One region of the Hydrogenophaga sp. NH-16 genome, then DNA from elsewhere that is predicted to be linked to it. Evidence: predicted binding sites of a transcription regulator. Region 1 holds the regulator's gene; each other region holds the start of a gene.
What was found. Region 1 encodes FNR, which switches genes on or off when oxygen is low (the NO sensors DNR and NnrR bind a similar motif). Its sites were predicted from a motif close to TTGATNNNNATCAA; they were not measured.
Positions count from the first base shown of each region.

Region 2: DD542_RS02555 (PAS domain-containing methyl-accepting chemotaxis protein) is a predicted target of FNR. The motif match lies at 2,180-2,193, and genes of this name have one in related genera.
Region 3: cobA (uroporphyrinogen-III C-methyltransferase) is a predicted target of FNR. The motif match lies at 2,065-2,078, and genes of this name have one in related genera.
Region 4: DD542_RS11195 (radical SAM/SPASM domain-containing protein) is a predicted target of FNR. The motif match lies at 2,903-2,916, and genes of this name have one in related genera.

Region 1 is NZ_CP029344.1:3,006,151-3,010,604, forward strand. Features, by position in the region: gene DD542_RS14455 (DMT family transporter) at 1-164, shown strand, start outside; gene DD542_RS14460 (sulfite exporter TauE/SafE family protein) at 170-844, opposite strand; gene hemN (oxygen-independent coproporphyrinogen III oxidase) at 895-2,274, opposite strand; gene fnr (fumarate/nitrate reduction transcriptional regulator Fnr) at 2,452-3,171, shown strand; gene DD542_RS14475 (hypothetical protein) at 3,250-3,543, opposite strand; gene DD542_RS14480 (FixH family protein) at 3,591-3,827, opposite strand; gene ccoG (cytochrome c oxidase accessory protein CcoG) at 3,921-4,454, opposite strand, start outside.
Region 2 is NZ_CP029344.1:527,412-531,865, forward strand. Features, by position in the region: gene DD542_RS02550 (TAXI family TRAP transporter solute-binding subunit) at 1-536, opposite strand, end outside; gene DD542_RS02555 (PAS domain-containing methyl-accepting chemotaxis protein) at 585-2,153, opposite strand; gene DD542_RS02560 (copper-binding protein) at 2,315-2,611, opposite strand; gene DD542_RS02565 (DUF411 domain-containing protein) at 2,627-3,109, opposite strand; gene DD542_RS02570 (cupredoxin family protein) at 3,133-3,651, opposite strand; gene DD542_RS02575 (copper oxidase) at 3,666-4,454, opposite strand, start outside.
Region 3 is NZ_CP029344.1:4,116,946-4,121,399, forward strand. Features, by position in the region: gene DD542_RS19845 (nitrate regulatory protein) at 1-296, opposite strand, end outside; gene DD542_RS19850 (substrate-binding domain-containing protein) at 351-1,046, opposite strand; gene cobA (uroporphyrinogen-III C-methyltransferase) at 1,130-1,972, opposite strand; gene DD542_RS19860 (nitrite reductase) at 2,210-3,937, shown strand; gene DD542_RS19865 (c-type cytochrome) at 4,090-4,404, shown strand; gene DD542_RS19870 (cytochrome c) at 4,450-4,454, shown strand, end outside.
Region 4 is NZ_CP029344.1:2,314,756-2,319,209, forward strand. Features, by position in the region: partial or broken gene DD542_RS11175 (ribonucleoside triphosphate reductase) at 1-105, shown strand, start outside; gene DD542_RS11185 (anaerobic ribonucleoside-triphosphate reductase activating protein) at 95-796, shown strand; gene DD542_RS11190 (phosphopantetheine-binding protein) at 814-1,836, opposite strand; gene DD542_RS11195 (radical SAM/SPASM domain-containing protein) at 1,844-2,791, opposite strand; gene DD542_RS11200 (type IV pili methyl-accepting chemotaxis transducer N-terminal domain-containing protein) at 2,968-3,771, opposite strand; gene ubiD (4-hydroxy-3-polyprenylbenzoate decarboxylase) at 3,800-4,454, opposite strand, start outside.

The DNA of each region.
Region 1 (4,454 bases):
TTCCCGCCGCTCGCGCCGGGGTGTTCACAGTGATGCTCCCGATCAGCGCAGCCACCATCGGTGTGCTGTTCATGGGTGAAACCCTCAGCACCGTCCAGATGCTTGCTTTTGGTATCGCCTTGCTGGGCCTGGTTCTGGCAACCCTGCCAGGACGTTCAAGCTGAGAGGCTCACGCGCACCACAGACCGGTGGGATCGGTGATTCCCATCCAGAGTGCCCAACCGGAGGTGGCGGCCAGTGCAATACCTGCCAGCCGGATGCCCCAGCCACCCGAGCCGTCGCCTCGCAAACGCAGCAAAAGCCAGGGACCGATGGTCAATGACAGTGACGTCCCAGTAGAGAACAGCGCCATGATCATCGCGCCCTCCATCGCGTTGGCCGACAAAGACGCCACCATCAGCGCGGAATACAGCAGCCCGCATGGCATCAGGGCCCACGCGACGCCGAGCACCGCGGGAGCCTTGGCTCCCAGCCGCCCGAGCACAGGACGCGTCCTGCGCCAGACGCCTTGGGCCAACCCGTCGAGCCAGGCTGGCTGGCGAGCCTGCCAGATCAGCACCAACCCGAGCAGCATCGCCGCCACGTGAAACATGGTCCAGACCGGCCGGATCACCGAAGTGTTGGTTCCGAGCCATGCCAAACCCTGCACCGACCCTGCAGCAAAAGCACCAAAGAGGGAATAACCGAGAAGTCGTCCGGCCTGGAAGGTCAGCAGAGCCGATGTGCTCTGGCGCCCAGTCCCGCCACGGCTGATGCCTGCACACGCGGCACCACACATGGCAACACAATGGGGACCTCCAGCGATCCCCATGAACAGTGCGGTGAGTGCCATGGATGTTTGCATGGCAGAACTCTAGCAGTCGCAGCCCTCGCGCCGGTTCGAAACCACGCGAGTCAGATGATCTTGGAGAAACGCGCCCGGTCCTGGTCGACCTGCAGGTTCTTGTCGAAAACCATGGCAATGGCGCGAACCAGATACCAGCCCGACGGCGTCACCTCCACACCTGAGTCGTCGATGCGAACCAGTCCGTGCTCGGCATAGCCAGCCAGTACCTCCAACTCGCGCGCAAAGTAGCTCTTGCAGTCGATCAGGTGCCCCAGGTTGATCGATTCGAACTGAAGCTGCCCCTGACACATCAGCGACATGATCACGGAGCGGCGCAGCAGGTCGTCCCTGGTCAGTGCCAGTCCACGCACGATCGGCAGCCGCCCCTGGTCCAGCGCGTCGTAGTACTCCTCGATCGTCTTGGCGTTTTGGCTGTAGGTCGCACCAATGCGGCCGATGGCCGAGACACCCAAAGCGATCAGGTCGCAATCCGGCTGCGTGCTGTAGCCCTGGAAATTCCGGTGCAGGCGCCCTTGCCGCTTGGCCACCGCCAGCGCATCCGTGGGCAGCGCAAAGTGATCCATGCCGACATAGACATACCCCGCATCACTCATCGCATCCAGTGAAGCCGACAGCATCGACAGCTTGTCTCCCGCGCTGGGCAACTCGGCAGCGACGATTCGCCGTTGCGGCTTGAAACGCGCCGGAAGATGCGCGTAGGCATACAGCGCGATGCGGTCGGGGCGCAACTGGTTGACCTGGGCAAGCGTACGGGCAAACGACTCAGGGGTCTGCAGCGGCAATCCATAGATGAGGTCCACATTCACCGACTCAAACCCGATCTTGCGGGCTGTCTCGACCAGAGCGAACACCTGTTCGGCCGGCTGAACCCGGTGCACCGCTTTCTGAACAGCGGGATCGAAATCCTGTACACCGAAACTCAGTCGGTTAAAACCCAACCTGGCCAGTGTCTGCAAGCGCTGGTCCGTCACCGTGCGGGGGTCAACCTCGATGGAGTACTCGCCTCCGGGCACGAGCGTGAAGTTGCGCCGGATCATCGTCAGGAGGTCTTCCAGCTCGGCGTCGGACAGGAAGGTGGGCGTCCCTCCTCCCAGATGCAGCTGGGACACGGCATGCCCTTTGCCGAAATGCTGTACCTGCAGCTCCACCTCACGCGACAGATACCGCAGGTATTCCGCAGCCCTTTCGTGGTGTTTGGTGATGACCTTGTTGCAGGCGCAGTAGTAGCAGACAGACTCGCAGAAAGGAATATGTACGTACAACGACAGCGGCAACGCGAGCGAGCCTGCCCGACGTTGTTCCAGCGCCTGGATGTAGTCGCTCTCCGTGAACGCTTCTACAAAGCGGTCCGCGGTGGGGTACGAGGTGTAGCGGGGCCCCGGGATGTCGAATCGCTTGAGCAATTCGTCTGAAATGGCGTGACTCACAAACAATTCTCCAGTTCTCAGCGCGAATGTGCACCAAGGCGGAAATCGCACCCTTGATCAAGATCAAGGGCCATCCAAGCCCCGGGTTTTCCCCCATGCTCGCAACGAGGATGAGAGCGCCCGCCTTGCTGGCACTTGTGGCCATGCGTTAAGCTTCGGGCGAAATCTGGAAGATTTATGGACATTCACAGCATCAAAGTCGCCTGTTCCAGCTGCAACCTTCGGGAGTTGTGTTTGCCAATGGGCCTCAATCCCGAGGAAATGGGCAAGCTGGACACCGTGATCTCCACGCGCAGGAGGATCAAGCGGGGAACCGCGCTGTTCAACACCGGCGACAAGTTCACTTCGCTCTACGCAGTGCGCTCGGGCTTCTTCAAAACCTGCGTGACCACGGCCGATGGGCGAGACCAGGTCACCGGCTTCCAGATGACCGGAGAAATCATCGGCATGGACGGCATCGTCAGCGACCGCCATTCCTGCGACGCGATTGCGCTTGAGGACGCCGAGGTCTGTGTGATGCCGTTTGACCAGGTCGAGGAACTCTCGCGGGAGTTCACCACACTGCAACACCATGTCCACAAGATCATGAGCCGGGAAATCGTCCGCGATCACAGTGTCATGCTGCTGCTGGGCAGCATGCGTGCCGAGGAACGTCTCGCAGCGTTCCTTCTCAATCTCGTCCAGCGTCTGCATGCACGAGGTTTCTCGCAGTCAGAGCTCATCCTTCGGATGACCCGGGAGGAGATTGGAAGTTACCTGGGCATGAAGCTCGAGACCGTGAGCAGGACTTTCTCGAAGTTCGTTGAGGAAGGCACCATCGAAGTCAAACAACGCTACGTACACATCAAGAACACCGATGCACTCAAGCAGATCGTGAACCCTCAGAGCTGCCGTTGAGTCTGGGCGTTTGAACGAAAGAAACCCCGCTTGGGCCCAAGGCCTGAGCGGGGTTTCTCTTTGTGTGCAAGCCGAGGGTTAGCCGCACCCGCCGTTGCGGGCGCAGTCCCGGGGGCGCTCCGCTTCGGGAACCGGGCAGCGGTTGACTTCGAACGGAGACATGGACAACAGGGTGGTCAGCGCGCTCGATGCCATGGTGACGCCCCAGAACACAAAGAACGCCAAGGTGTAGATGGCTTGGCGAGACAACTCCAGGGGGCTGCCGAACCAATGGAGATCACCAGGGTCGACCATGGCGAAAACAACCATCTCAAGCACGGCAGCCACCAGAAAGGCAGGCCAAGCTATCCACATCCACCGCTGAGCATTCATGAGCGTCACCTTCACTCCTGTGTTGTCACATCCGGTGGTGTGGCGTCCTACTTGGAGGGTGCCGCCGGGACGACGGGGGAGGCGGCGTGATTGCGGGCCTGATGGGCCGGCTGCAACTTGGCCATCGCATCGACCTTGGCCTGCCCTTCCAGTCGCTGAGCCGCCGCAAGATCCCTCTCGTAATCGGACTTGTTGAGCACAGGGTCTGGATTCTTCACGGCGATGACCACGGTGACCAGACCTGCAATGATGACCAGCAAAGGACCGCCCACCACCATCCACATGTGCGGGACCTTCCACCAAGGTGTGCTTGGTGCGCGGTCAACTGGACGAGAAATTGCTGACATGACTTGTTCCATAAGGCTTATAAATCCAGTTTAGCGCGGAACGATGAAGACCGCCTTCTCCACGACCTCGGACGCATCAGCGGCGGTGGACCGGACGGTGAACCGTATCGGGTGCGATCCGGCGGGTGCGGCGTTGGGCGGGATCTGCACCCGCACGGCGGCGGAACGCACTTCAGTGGAAAGCACGTCCACCTCGGTTTCCGACGCGATCATCACGCCCTCAAGACCGTCGACGCTGATCTGGTAGCGCTGCGGCGACTCGGTCGCATTCATGATCTGCAGGCGGAACACGTTTTCGATGCGCCCCTGCTCCACCATGCGCGCCAGCGCGCCACGGTCGCGAATCACATCAACTTTCAGCGGCGTGCGCAGGAAGAGACTGACAAACACAGCCAGGGTGATGACCGCCAGAACGCTGGAGTAGACGAGCACCCTGGGACGGAAAGCGTGGCGGACCATCTGCTCACGGGTCCAGCCCTTGGCCATGCCGTTCTGCGTCGAGTACTTGACCAGTCCTCGCGGATAGCCCACCTTGTCCATCACCTCATCACAGACATCGATGCA
Region 2 (4,454 bases), 2.4 Mb from region 1:
TGGCGGTCGATGCGGTTGACGTCCAGCAGGGTCGAGAACAGGCGCGGCACGCCGCTGCCGGGTGTGCCGACGTTGACGCGCCAGCCGACCAGATCGCCCAGCGACTGGATGGTCGGGCTCTGCCTGAGCCGCTGCGCCGAGTCCTCGCGGTAGAACAGCCACAGCGGTTCCACGAACAGGCTGCCCAGCGAGGTGATGGCTTCTTCGTCGTCGTAGCCGATGTCGGCACTGCCGCCCTGCACGAAGCCCAGGTCGGCCTGGCCGGTGCGCAGCAGTTCGAGGTTGGCCGAGGAGCCCTGGGAGGGCAACAGTTCGACGGTGATGCCGTAGCGCGCCAGGGCCTGGGCGTAGCGCTTGCCGAACTCGTCGTAGGCGCTTTGAGCCGGGCCGGTGGCCAGCACCACGCGCTTGGGCGGGTTCGGGTCGAGCCACCAGTAGGTCAGTGCCAGCAGCAGCAGCGTCAGCAGCACGAAGGGCCCGATCGACGCCAGCAGATCGCGCAGCGACAGCAGGGTGTAGCGGATGTTGTGGGGCATCGCGCTACCTTAGCACGGGAGTCCTGTGCCCCCGTGACCGCGCCGTGGCTACGCGCCGTTCAGGCGGAACACCTTGACCGACTCCTGCATCACGGTGGCCTGACCCTTGAGCGAGGACGCCGCGGCGGCCAGCTCCTCGACCATGGCCGCGTTCTGCTGCGTGACCGAGTCGAGCTGGCCGATGGCCTGGTTGATCTGCGCCAGGCCCATGGTCTGCTCCTGCGCGGCGCTGGTGATCTCGCCGATCAGGGTGTTGACCTGCTGGACCGCATCAACCACATGGCCCATGGTGCTGCCGGCGTTGTTGACGAGTTCGCTGCCCCGCCGCACCTGGTTGGTGGAGTCGTCGATCAGATGCTTGATTTCCTTGGCGGCTTCGGAGGTGCGCTGGGCCAGGCTGCGCACCTCGCCGGCCACGACGGCAAAGCCGCGCCCCTGCTCACCTGCCCGGGCCGCTTCCACGGCGGCGTTCAGGGCCAGGATGTTGGTCTGGAAGGAGATGCCTTCGATGACCTGGATGATCTCGCCGATGCGGCTGGAGGAGCGGCTGATGTCGCCCATGGTCTGGACCACCGCCCCCATGGCCTCGTTGCCCTGGCGGGCCACGTTGGAGGCCCTGCCGGCCAGCGACGCGGCCTCCCGGGCCGAGTTGGCGCTGTTCTCGACCGTGCTGGTGAGTTCTTCCATCGACGCGGCCGTCTCTTCCAGGCTGCTGGCCTGCGCCTCGGTGCGCGAGGACAGGTCCTGGTTGCCACCGGCGATTTCGCCCGAGGCCACCTGCACACCCTCGACCTCGTGGCGCACGTCGGTGACCACGGCCATCAGGTTCACATTGAGCTGGTTGAGCGCCCGGATCAGCTCGCCGATTTCGTCGGACCTGTCCGATTCCAGCCGGGCCGACAGGTCGCCCGCCGCCATCCGGTTGGCAAACGCCAGCACCTGTTCGACCGGGGCCACCAGCATGCGCTTGATGAACGCGGCGGCCACCAGCGAGACCACGGCGGTCACGGCGAACGCGGCGAGATGCACCCACTCTGGCATGCCTTCGGTGGCGCTTTCCAGGAACTGGACGCCGAACGCCAGGCCCAGGGTCAGCAGCGAGAGCTTGCGTCCCAAGGTGGGTCGTGTCCAATCGCGCAGCTTGCCGCGCCATCCGGTGCGGACCAGGTGGCCCCGGCGCAGCGCCAGGGTGCGTTGCCCCGATTCGGCTTCGGCGCGCATGCGGGCGTACAGCGACTCTGCCGCCTCGACCTGCTCCCGCGTGGGCTTGGTGCGCACCGACATGTAGCCGGTGACCTGGCCGTTTTCCAGCATGGGCGTGGCGTTGGCCATCACCCAGTAATGGTCGCCGTTCTTGCGTCGGTTCTTGACCAGCGCGCTCCATGGCGAGCCGCTCTGCAGGGTGGCCCACATGTCGCGGAAGGCCTCGGACGGCATGTCGGGGTGCCGCACCAGGTTGTGCGGCTGGCCGATCAGCTCTTCCCGGCTGTATCCGCTGACCGAGACGAAGTTCGGGTTGCAGTAGGTGATGTGGCTGGTCAGGTCGGTGGTGGAGACCAGGGTGACGCCATCCGGGATGACGAACTCCTGCTGGGTGACGGGCAGATTGGTGCGCATAAGAGAAATCCTTTGGAGTTCGCTGAATGACTTTCGTCAAAGGCTCATCCGACTTGAGGCCGCCTGTCTCAAATTGAGACCTTTGGGCGGATCAAGTTTAGGAATTTCCCCGATGCGCAAAGGGCCGAGCAGCGCCAGCAAATGCCCGCTGTTCGAGGGGCTCAGCGCCTGGGTTCGATGTCCGAAGCCACGTAGGCGCCGTTGACCTTCTCCGCCCGGAAGCGCACCTGGTCACCCACCTTGAGCGGGGGCAGGGTGGCCGGGTTCCTGACCTGGAACACCATGGTCATGGCCGGCATGTCCAGGTTCGGGATGTCGCCGTGCTTGAGCGTGATCTTGCCGGCCGCGGTGTCGACCTTGCGGACTTCGGCGTCGACCAGGGGCAGGGGGTCGGCCGCCACCGCCAGTGTGGTGATCAGGCTGGTGGAGGCGATGAGCGTGCGCAGGAAGTGGGTCATGGGTGGCTCCGGGGTTCAGGTGCGGAAATAGGACTTGTAGACGCGGCTGCTGCCGTCGCGCTGGACCAGGACCACGTCGTAGGGGTCCTTGCGGCCGCCGTACTCCGGGCCGTCCATGCCGGGGCTGCCAATGGGCATGCCCGGCACGGACAGGCCCAGGGCCTGGGGCTTCTCAGCCAGCAGGCGGCGGATCTCCGGGGCGTTCACATGCCCCTCGATCACATAGCCGCCGATCAGTGCGGTATGGCAGGAGGCGTACTTCTGCGGCATGCCCAGGCGCTGGCGCATGGCGTTGTTGCCGGTCTCGAAGACCTGCACCTGGAAGCCGTCGCGCTGCAGGTAGGCGATCCAGTCCTTGCAGCAGCCGCAGTTTGGGTCTTTCCAGACCTGCATCACGGGCAGGGCGTCGGTCTTGGTGGCGGGTGCCGCGGCACGGGCCGCGAGGGTGGTGGCGCCCAGCAGGGCGGTGGCACCGAGGAGGAGGGAACGTCGTTGCATGGTGTGCTCCATTCAGGAAAGGATCAGGATTTTGGATTGACGCGGATGGTGCCGCGCATGCCGGCCTCGAAGTGGCCGGCGATGAGGCAGGCGAATTCGAAGTCGCCCGGGCGGTTGAAGGTCCAGGTGATCTCGCCGCGCTTGCCGGCGTTCACGTGGGCCATGTAGGGCTCGTCGTGCTCCATGCCAGGGTGCTTCTTCATCAGCTCGGCGTGGGCCTGCAGTTCTTCGCGCGTGCCGATCACCAGCTCGTGCAGCAGTTTGCCGCGGTTGGCGATGCGCAGGCGCACCGTCTCGCCTTCGCGCAGGTCCAGGTGCGCGGGCGTGAAGCGCATCTTGTCGTCCATGCGGATCTCGATGGTGCGCGTGGCCTCGGCCGGCGCGGCGGCGATGCCCCAGGGCTTCTGTTCGCGCACGACCTCGCGCGGGCCGCCGGCATGGCTGTCGCCGTGGGCGCGCACGGTGGCGGGCAGCAGGACCGGAGTGGCCAGCAGGGCCAGCGTGCGCAGCAGCTGGCGCCGGTGGAGAGGAAGAGCGGTCATGGTGTCGTTGCGGTTCAGTGGTTGTGGTGGCCCGCCGGTTTGCGGGCGGACGCGTCGGTCGGGGTGTTCGGGTCGGTGGTGTTGCCAGGCGCGCGGGAAGCAGCGCCCGGCGTCGGCACCTCGCGCGCCTGCGTACCAGGCGGCATGGTGTACCAGCCCGGGTCGGTGTGGTCGCCGGGCTTCTGGTCGGCGCGCACCTTGAGGGTGGTGAACATGCCGCCCATCTCGATCGGACCGTAGGGGCCGGTGCCGGTCATCATGGGGAAGGTGTTCTCGGGCAGCTCCATCTGCATCTCGCCCATGTCGGCCATGCCGCGCTCGCCCATGAGCATGTAATCCGGCGTGTGGCGCTGGATCTTCTGCACCAGGCCGCGGTGGTCGGCGCCGATCATGGTCGGCACGCTGTGGCCCATGGCGCCCATGGTGTGGTGGCTCTTGTGGCAGTGCATGGCCCAGTCGCCGGGCTCGTCGGCGATGAACTCGATCTGCCGCATCTGGCCCACGGCGATGTCGGTGGTCACCTCGGGCCAGCGCGCAGTCTTGGGCACCGGGCCGCCGTCGGTGCCGGTCACATCGAACTCGATGCCGTGGATGTGGATCGGGTGGTTGGTCATGGTCAGGTTGCCGATGCGCACCCGCACCCGGTCGCCCAAGCGCGCCACCAGCGGGCTGATGCCCGGGAAGACGCGGCTGTTCCAGGCCCAGATGTTCTGCTCCAGCATGGTGTTGACCTGCGGCGTGCGGCTGCCGGGCTCGATGTCGAAGGCATTGAGCAGGAAGCAGACGTCGCGCTGCACCTCGTT
Region 3 (4,454 bases), 1.1 Mb from region 1:
ATGCGGCTGAACAGGCGGGCGCCGTTGCCGGCGCGCGGGGTCTCGGTGTCCAGGGTGTCGAAGGCGGCGCGCACCTCGGCCTGCAGCTCGTCGCAGCACGCCACCTGGGCCAGGCGCTCATCGGCCCAGTGCTGGCCTTGCGAGGCGAGGTAGAGGTTGGACAGGCCGCGCTCGCGCTGCAGCGCATGGATGAAGCGGCCGGTGGCGTTGACCAGGGCGCTGGTCAGCGCCAGCTGTTGCAGGCCGGCGATTTCGCAGCGCTTGGCGGCAATGAGGAAACAGAAGGCCGATTTCATGCCCTGGGGCGGCAGCAACATTCGTGCCGCCTGGAGCGTGGGGGCCCGACAGTTTCAGGCAGGTGTCATGCCGTGCCGGCGTTTGAGATCGGCGGTTTCCGAGCTCGCAAGAAATGCCAGGAACTTTTGTACGGCATCCGGCTGCGTGCTCACGGTGGCGCGGGCCGCCGAGAAGGTGGTGACGATCTGTACGGCTTCGGGCAGGCCGCCGATCACGTCGATGCCGACCACACCCGTCATCTCGCTGAGCTGCTGGAAGCCCAGTGCGACTTCGCCTTTGGCAACCAGCGAACCCACCGAGGTGCCTGGCGGCGGCGTGACGATGCGCGGTGCGATCTGCTGCGCAATGCCCCAGCGCTCGAACAGCTTCGCCAGTTGCACACCGCTGGGACCGGTGGAGTAGCCGAGCGTGGGCGCGGCCAGCACCGCGGCCTTGAGCGCGGCTTCGGTGGCGATGTCCGGGTGCGGGGTGCCGGCCGGCACGGCCACGGCCACGGCCGAGCGGACCATGTCGGTGCGGCTGTCGGCCGCCACGTGGCCGCTGGCGGCCAGCTTCTCGATCGCGTCCGAGGCCAGGGCCACGATGTCGAAGGCCTCGCCGGCCACGACGCGTTTGGCCGCGTCGACGCCGCCGACCGAAGTGACGGCGACCATGGTGTCCGGCTGTTGCGCCGAATACGCGGCCACCAGGTCGGCCAGCAGGGCCTTGGTGGCCATGGAAGAGATCAGGGTCAGGGAAGTGGTCGGCATGGCGGCAAAGGGCTCGTGGGCGGAGCCCGCCAGCGTATCAAAGCCACTCTCGTCTGACCCGTGTCCGCGCGTTCTTTCTGTTATCAGGCCACGGCATGGACCGGCGCGGCCGCCGCTGCGACCGGGGGCGCTGAGGGCACCAGCTGCGCGCGCACCGACACCACCCCGCCGACCATGATCAGCGCCGGCGGGCGCACCTGGTGGCGCAGCGCCAGCGCGGGCAGCTCGGCCAGCGTGCCGGTGATGCAGCGTTCGTCGGGCAGGGTGGCCTTCTCGACCAGTGCGGCTGGCGTCTGCGGCGACAGGCCGTGGGCGATCAGCTGGCGGCAGATCTCGGGCAGGTTGTTCACGCCCATGTAGAGCACCACGGTCTGGCGCGGGCGCGCGAGCATGGCCCAGTCCATGTCCAGGCCCTGGCCGTCGCGCAGGTGGCCGGTGGCCAGCACGAGGGAACAGGCGTGGTCGCGGTGGGTCAGCGGAATGCCGACCGAGGCCGCAGCACCCTGAGCGGCCGTGAGGCCGGGGACCACGGTGAACGGAATGCCCTCGGCCGCCAGGGCCTGGGCCTCTTCGCCGCCGCGGCCGAAGATGTAGCCGTCGCCGCCCTTGAGCCGCAACAGTGAGCGGCCGCTGCGCGCCAGTTGCACCATGAGTTCGATGATCGAGGCCTGGGGCAGGGTGTGGCGCGAGCTTTCCTTGCCGACATAGATGCGCTCGGCGTCGGGGCTCAGGTGTTCCAGCACCGCCGGGCTGACCAGGTGGTCGTACAGCACCAGCCGCGCCGCCTGCAGGGCCTTCACCGCCTTCACCGTCAGCAGATCCGGGTCGCCCGGGCCCGCGCCCACCAGCGTCACCGTGCCCGGAGGCGCTGCGCAGCCATCGGCATCGGCGGTCCGCGCGGGGGTGATCAGGTTGACCAGGTTCATGACTCGCTCCGTCGTGGGATGGCGGCCCGGCTGCATCGCCGGGACGTCCGTTGTTGTGAGGCCCATTGTTCGGACGCGACGGAGGACCGTCCTTGAACCAGTTCAAGGACAACGCCTGTGACCGGGCAGAGCATGTGCCTGCTCGCATCGGCCATGGACAGCAGCCGGGCGAGCGGGCACAGCGCCCCACCAGGGACGGCCACTTCAAACGCTGCTCCACGACGGAGAGAGAACATCATGAGATCCCGCACCACGATTCGCCTGACGATGCTGGCGATGGCGGCACTGATCGGCACCGGCGCGTTCGCGCAGGCGGCTGCAGACAAGAAGCTCAGCCCGGCGGAAGCCAACTACCAGGCCGGCGGATCGCCGCTGGTCAACGAGCCGATGTACCAGGCGACCAATCCCAAGGCGCCGCCGATGACGCAGGCCGAGTTCGACACCGCACGCAAGATTTACTTCGAGCGCTGCGCCGGCTGCCACGGCGTGCTGCGCAAGGGCGCCACCGGCAAACCGCTGACACCCGACATCACCATCGGCAAGGGCACGGACTACCTCAAGGTGTTCATCGCCTACGGCTCCCCGGCCGGCATGCCCAACTGGCAGACCAGCGGCGAGATGAGCGAGAAGGAAGTGGACCTGATGGCGCGCTACATCCAGCACGACGCGCCCACGCCGCCCGAATACAGCCTGGCCGACATGAAGGCCACCTGGAAGGTGATCGTCCCGCCCGAGAAGCGGCCGACGAAGAAGATGAACAACTACAACATCACCAACATCTTCAGCACCACGCTGCGGGACACGGGTGAGGTGGCGCTGATCGATGGCGACACCAAGCAGATCATCAACATCGTCAAGACCGGCTACGCGGTGCACATCTCGCGCCTGTCGGCCTCGGGTCGCTACCTGTTCGTGATCGGCCGCGACGCCAAGATCAACATGATCGACCTGTGGATGGAGAAGCCCGACAACGTGGCCGAGATCCGCACCGGCCTGGAAGCGCGCTCGGTCGAAACCAGCAAGTTCAAGGGCTTTGAAGACAAGTACGCGATCGCCGGTTCGTACTGGCCGCCCCAGTTCGTGATCATGAACGGCGACACGCTGGAGCCGCTGAAGATCGTGGCCACCCGAGGCAACACGGTCGACACGCAGGAGTACCACCCCGAGCCGCGCGTGGCCTCCATCGTGGGCAGCCACTACAAGCCCGAGTTCGTGGTGAACGTGAAGGAAACCGGGCAGACCCTGCTGGTGGACTACTCCAACATCGATGCGCTCAAGGTCACCACCATCGGCACCGCGCGCTTCCTGCACGACGGCGGCCTGGACTCGACCAAGCGCTACTTCATGGTGGCGGCCAACAACAGCAACAAGATCGCGGCGGTGGACCTGAAAGAGGGCAAGCTGACCAAGCTGATCGACGTGGGCAAGATCCCGCACCCGGGCCGTGGCGCCAACTTCGTGCACCCGACCTACGGGCCCGTGTGGTCCACCGGCCACCTGGGCGACGAGACCATCTCGCTGATCGGCACCGACCCGGTCAAGCACCCCAAGAATGCCTGGAAGGTGGTGCAGACCCTCAAGGGCCAGGGCGGCGGCGCGCTGTTCATCAAGAGCCACCCGAAGAGCAGGCACCTGTACTCGGACACCCCGCTCAACCCCGATCCGAAGATCTCGCAATCGGTCGCGGTGTACGACATCGACAACCTGGAGAAGGGCTACACCGTGCTGCCGATCGCCGATTGGGCGGGCATCAAGGACGACGGCGCCAAGCGCGTCGTGCAGCCCGAGTTCAACCGGGCCGGCGACGAGGTCTGGTTCTCGGTGTGGAGCGCCAAGAACAAGGAGAGCGCGCTGGTGATCGTGGACGACAAAACGCTCAAGCTCAAGGCTGTGATCAAGGACCCGCGCCTGATCACGCCGACGGGGCACTTCAACGTGCACAACACCCAACATGATGTCTATTGACTCCCCCCTGCGCCGAAGGAAGTGACGCCCCCCTGCGCCGCTTCGCGGCTTCCCCCCGGAGGGGGGACGGCGCGAGTGGCCTGGCAAAGCCAGTTCCACCGCGCCCTGGGTGAAGTCACTTCGTTTTCGTTGTTTTTCTTCTGGAGAACTTCATGAGAGTGTTTGTTTCTGCTGTAGCGGCTGCTGTGCTTGCGCTGGGTTCCGGCGCTGCCTTCGCCGACGGCGAGGCGGCCATGAACAAGGCCGGGTGCATGGCCTGCCATGCCAAGGACAAGAAGCTGGTCGGGCCTTCGTTCAAGGACATTGCGGCCAAGTACAAGGGCCAGGATGTCACGGCCAAGCTGTTCGACAAGGTGCGCAAGGGCGGGTCCGGCGTGTTCGGCCCCATCCCCATGTCGCCCAACGGGCCCGACAAGATCGCCGACCCCGACCTCAAGGACGCCATCGCGGTGATCCTGAAGTCCTGATCCGGGAGGCCTGCCGTGCTGCGTACCGCTTCCATCCTGTCCGCGCTGTT
Region 4 (4,454 bases), 690 kb from region 1:
ACCCGCGTCATGGGCTACCACCGTCCGGTGAGCAGCTTCAACCGGGGCAAGCAGGGTGAACACGCCGAGCGGCGCTTCTTTGCCGAACCCGGCCGTGCCGCCTGAGGCGTCGGATGCGGTGCGGCGCGGGGCCGACGCCCTGCGCATCGGCGGGCTGACGCGGCTGACCGGGATCGACTTCCCCGGCCGGCTGGCGGCCGTGGTGTTCCTGCAGGGCTGTCCGTGGCGCTGCGTGTACTGCCACAACCCGGCCCTGCTGGACGCGGCGGTGCCCGGTGCCCTGTCCTGGCCGGCGGTGCGGGCCTTCCTGCAGCAGCGCCGCGGGCTGCTCGACGGCGTGATCTTCTCGGGCGGCGAGCCGACCCTTCAGGCGGCGTTGGTGCCCGCCCTGGCCGAGGCGCGGGCCATGGGCCACGCCACCGGTCTGCACACCGGCGGCATGTACCCGCAGCGCCTGGCGCAGGCGCTGGCGCACCTGGACTGGGTGGGGCTGGACGTCAAGGCGCCCCGGCACCTGCACGACACCGTCACCGGCGCGCGCGGGGGTGCCGGGCGCGCCGCGCGCAGCCTGCGCCTGCTGCTGGACAGCGGCGTGGCCCTGGAGTGCCGCACCACCTGGCACGCCGGCCTGTTCGGGCGCGACGACCTGTTCCGCCTGGCCGATGAGCTGGCCGCACAGTCGGTGCGCCACTGGGTGCTGCAGACCTGCCGCGGCCCGGCGTCCTCGCGGGACGTGCTGGACGCTTCAGACCTGGCGGCGCTGGCTTTGCGCTTCGAGCGCTTCGAGTGCCGCTGAGCGCATGCCGCAGGTGGTCACGCACGCGAGCGCAGCTGGCGCCTCATTTCCGCTCGCTGCTGCGCCTGGCGCATGCCCAGCGCAGCTGGGTCTCCACCTGTCAGAAAGGAGGCCAGCGCCGGTGCGGTGGGAAAGCGGTAGATGTCGACGACCTGCACATCCCTCCCCAGCAGGGGGCGCAGATGCTGTGCAAGTTCCAGCGCCTTGAGCGAGTTGCACCCGAGCTCGAAGAAGTTGCCGCTTCTGTCCAGCTCTCCGGCGCCAAGCACGTGCACAAGCGCCTTGGTGATGACGGCTTCGATGTGGGCGCTGCCCGCGCTGGCGATGCTTGAAGACGGATCGCCCGGAAAGTCCGGCAGCAAGCCATGGGCTTCCATTGAACCGGACGGCGCGTGGTGAGGTGTGGCGCTCAGAACCTGGGCGGCCACGCCCATGGCCGTCGCGCCTTCCGGCACGTCGGTGTAGACCATGCAGTTGGCTCCGATCGTCGCCCCGGCGCCGATGCGCAAGTCGGGCAGGATGCTGGCGTTGGAGCCCACGTACGCCCGGTCCCCGAGCGTCACCCGGGCATTGATCACGGCGTTGGGCGCAACCACGCAGCCTCGGCCGATGCGGGCGCCGTGACCGGCCACCGCTCCGATCAGCAGCACGGACGCTGGTCCGATGCGGGCTTCGGCACCAACGGACGCATGCGGGTAGATGGTCACGTCCGATGCCACCTCTGCTCCGAACAGGTCGACACCGGGATGGATCAGCGAGGTGAACGGAATGCCGTACTGCCCGATTTTTTCCTGTGCCCGGGCGCGCCCATCGGTGGTGCGGGTGACCAGGTTCACGACCTCGGAGCAGTTGGCATCCACACCGGCCAGATGGCTGATCGGTCCTGCGACCTCCAGGCCGAGACGCGTCGTGCCGTGCTTGGACGGGTCGTCGTCGAGCAGCACGATCCTCTGCCAGCGCGGAGATGCGCGGTTGACGGTCAGTGCCAGACGGATGCCCTCGCCATTGCCCACGCCACAAAGAAAGAGAGCGTCTTTCATGGCGCTCTCACGTGCGCGAGCAGACGGGCTCAAGGGGGACCGTCCCGGACTCCGGCCGCACGCGCTCGGCGGCGCCCGTCATCCAGTCCGTGCAGGTCTTGCAGCGCTCGGGCAGGGCGTCAAAACTGCGTGCCAGATGAAGATCCCGGTAGCCACCCAGGCGGGCCCAGAGATCGCTCAGAGACGCGTGCCACGCGTTGCCTTCTCCTTCCTCGCCCTCGGTGTCGCCCGGGCAGCGCGGGATCCGTCCATCCCAGAAGACATGCATCATCGTGATCGCCCATGGACAGGGGATCCGGTTTTCAGGCGTGATGGCCAGGCCCGTGTCGAACTTGCCGCCCCAGCTGAGCTGACGGCGGACTTTGACGACCGCATTGCGCTCCAGCCAGTGCGCCTTGTATGCATCGACTTCAGACGCGTTGTCGTCCATCACGATGAACTGCGTCTGGATCGCGACCGGCAGACCGCGCGCATCGCGGCGGGCCAGCAGCCGCTCAGCGTTGGCGTAGACCACGTCCCGGTTGGCTTTCACCCGGTATTTTTCGAAGGACTGCTTGGAGAACCCGTCGATACCGAAGACCACCAGGTGCACGCCTGAATCCAGCAAGGCATCGTCCAGCTCCGGTGTGAGCAACATGCCGTTGGTGTTGACATTGAGCGACTGGAGGCCGACGGATCGGCCGTAGCTCAGGCAGCGAAACAGCAGTGCGGGTTCGAGCAACGGCTCACCGCAGAAAGAGAACCAGCACTCGGTGTCTGGCGCCGTCGCAGCGATCTCGTCGGCGCACTTCTTCCAGAGCTCGAAGGGCATCACGCCTTTGGGGCGCTTCATGTTCGGGTGGTGGCACATCGAACACGCCAGATTGCACTCGGCGCACAGCTCGACGGCAAACTTCTTCGGGAACGGAAACCGCCGGAGCGTTCTTGCGATGTTTTCAAGATCAGCATGGGCCATGGCGTTCTCCTGGATCAGGAAGGCGGGGCCTTGGTGGCGAAACCGACCAAGTCCGCGAACGTTAGTGGTGGCCGATCGGCCCGCTGTTGATCTGGCTCAATGGCCCATGGCTTGATCTGACTCAAGCCGGATCAGGTCTGGCGCCTCACCGTTTGCCAGACGAAGCCCGCGCGACGTCAGCGGTACAGCTCCTGCACCGCCTGCTCGTACAGGCCGGTCAGCTGGTCCATGACCTCGTACATGCGTTCGCTGGTGGTGGCCACCGTCTGCAGGGCGTCGCCCTGGCCGGGCTTGCGCAGCGCCTGGTCGAAGAACAGCCACTGGCCGCGCGCCAGTTCCAGCTGCTGGCGGATCGCCGGGGTGGACAGGGAAGCATTCGCCAGGTAGGCAAGGCCCTCGTCGAACTCGCGCCGGGCCGCCTCCAGCTGCTGTGCCTGGCCGGCCGCCGCGGTGCCGCCGGCGGCCTGCAGGAAGTGGGCGCGGGCGGCGCGCTGGGACAGCATGCGCTGGCGTCCGGCCACGTTGACCACCCGGGCGCCGCTCTGCTTGCTCTGTTTCTCGAACGCGGTGGTGAGCTCGTCGGCGGACTTGAGCATGTCGTCGGCCGAGCGCACCACGTCGTCGATGCGGGGCGGCGCACCGCTGCCGGCCGTGAGCACGAGCAGGCGCTCGGCATGGCCCTGCAGGCGCGGCATCAGGGGCTGGGTGTCGGCGCTCAGGGGCTGGCGTCTCAGCTCGTCCAGGCTGCTCCCGATCAGCTGGCGGCACTGGCGCATGACATCGCTGGCGCGCTCGGGCAGCACGCCCAGGGTGGACTGGACGTGCAGCTTGGCCACGCGCTGCGACAGCGCGCGCAGGCGGCCGGCGCGGTTGATGGCGGTGCCCAGCGGCAGCGCCGGGCCGGACGGGTTGTTTTGGGTGTGGCCGGTGCCGGCGAGCAGCGAGGTGCCCAGCAGGGCCAGAAGGTGACGGCGTTGCATGGTTCGTTCAGGTGGTGGTCGGAAAACGTCAGAGCCCCAGGCCCTCGGCCAGCGCGTCCATGCGCGCGGTGACGGCCGGGTCCATGTGCATCGTGCGGCCCCATTCGCGGCTGGTCTCGCCGGGCCACTTGTTGGTCGCGTCCAGGCCCATCTTGCTGCCCAGGCCGCTGACGGGCGAGGCGAAGTCGAGGTAGTCGATGGGTGTGTGTTCGATGGTGAAGCTGTCGCGCGCCGGGTCCATGCGCGTGCTCATGGCCCAGACCACGTCCTTCCAATCGCGCACGTCGATGTCCTCGTCCACCACGACGATGAACTTGGTGTACATGAACTGGCGCAGGTGGCTCCAGACGCCCATCATCACGCGCCGCGCGTGGCCGGCGTAGGCCTTGCGGATGCTGACCACGGCCATGCGGTAGCTGCAGGCCTCGGGCGGTAGGTGGAAGTCCACGATCTCGGGGAACTGGCGCTGCAGCAGCGGGATGAAGAGCTCGTTCATCGCCACGCCCAGAACGGCCGGCTCGTCGGGCGGCTTGCCGGTGTAGGTGGAGTGGTAGATCGCGTCGCGCCGGCGTGTGATGCGCTCGACCGTGAACACCGGGAACTCGGCGCGTTCGTTGTAGTAGCCGGTGTGGTCACCGTACGGGCCTTCGAGCGCGTGCTGATAGCCGCTGGGGTGGGCCGGG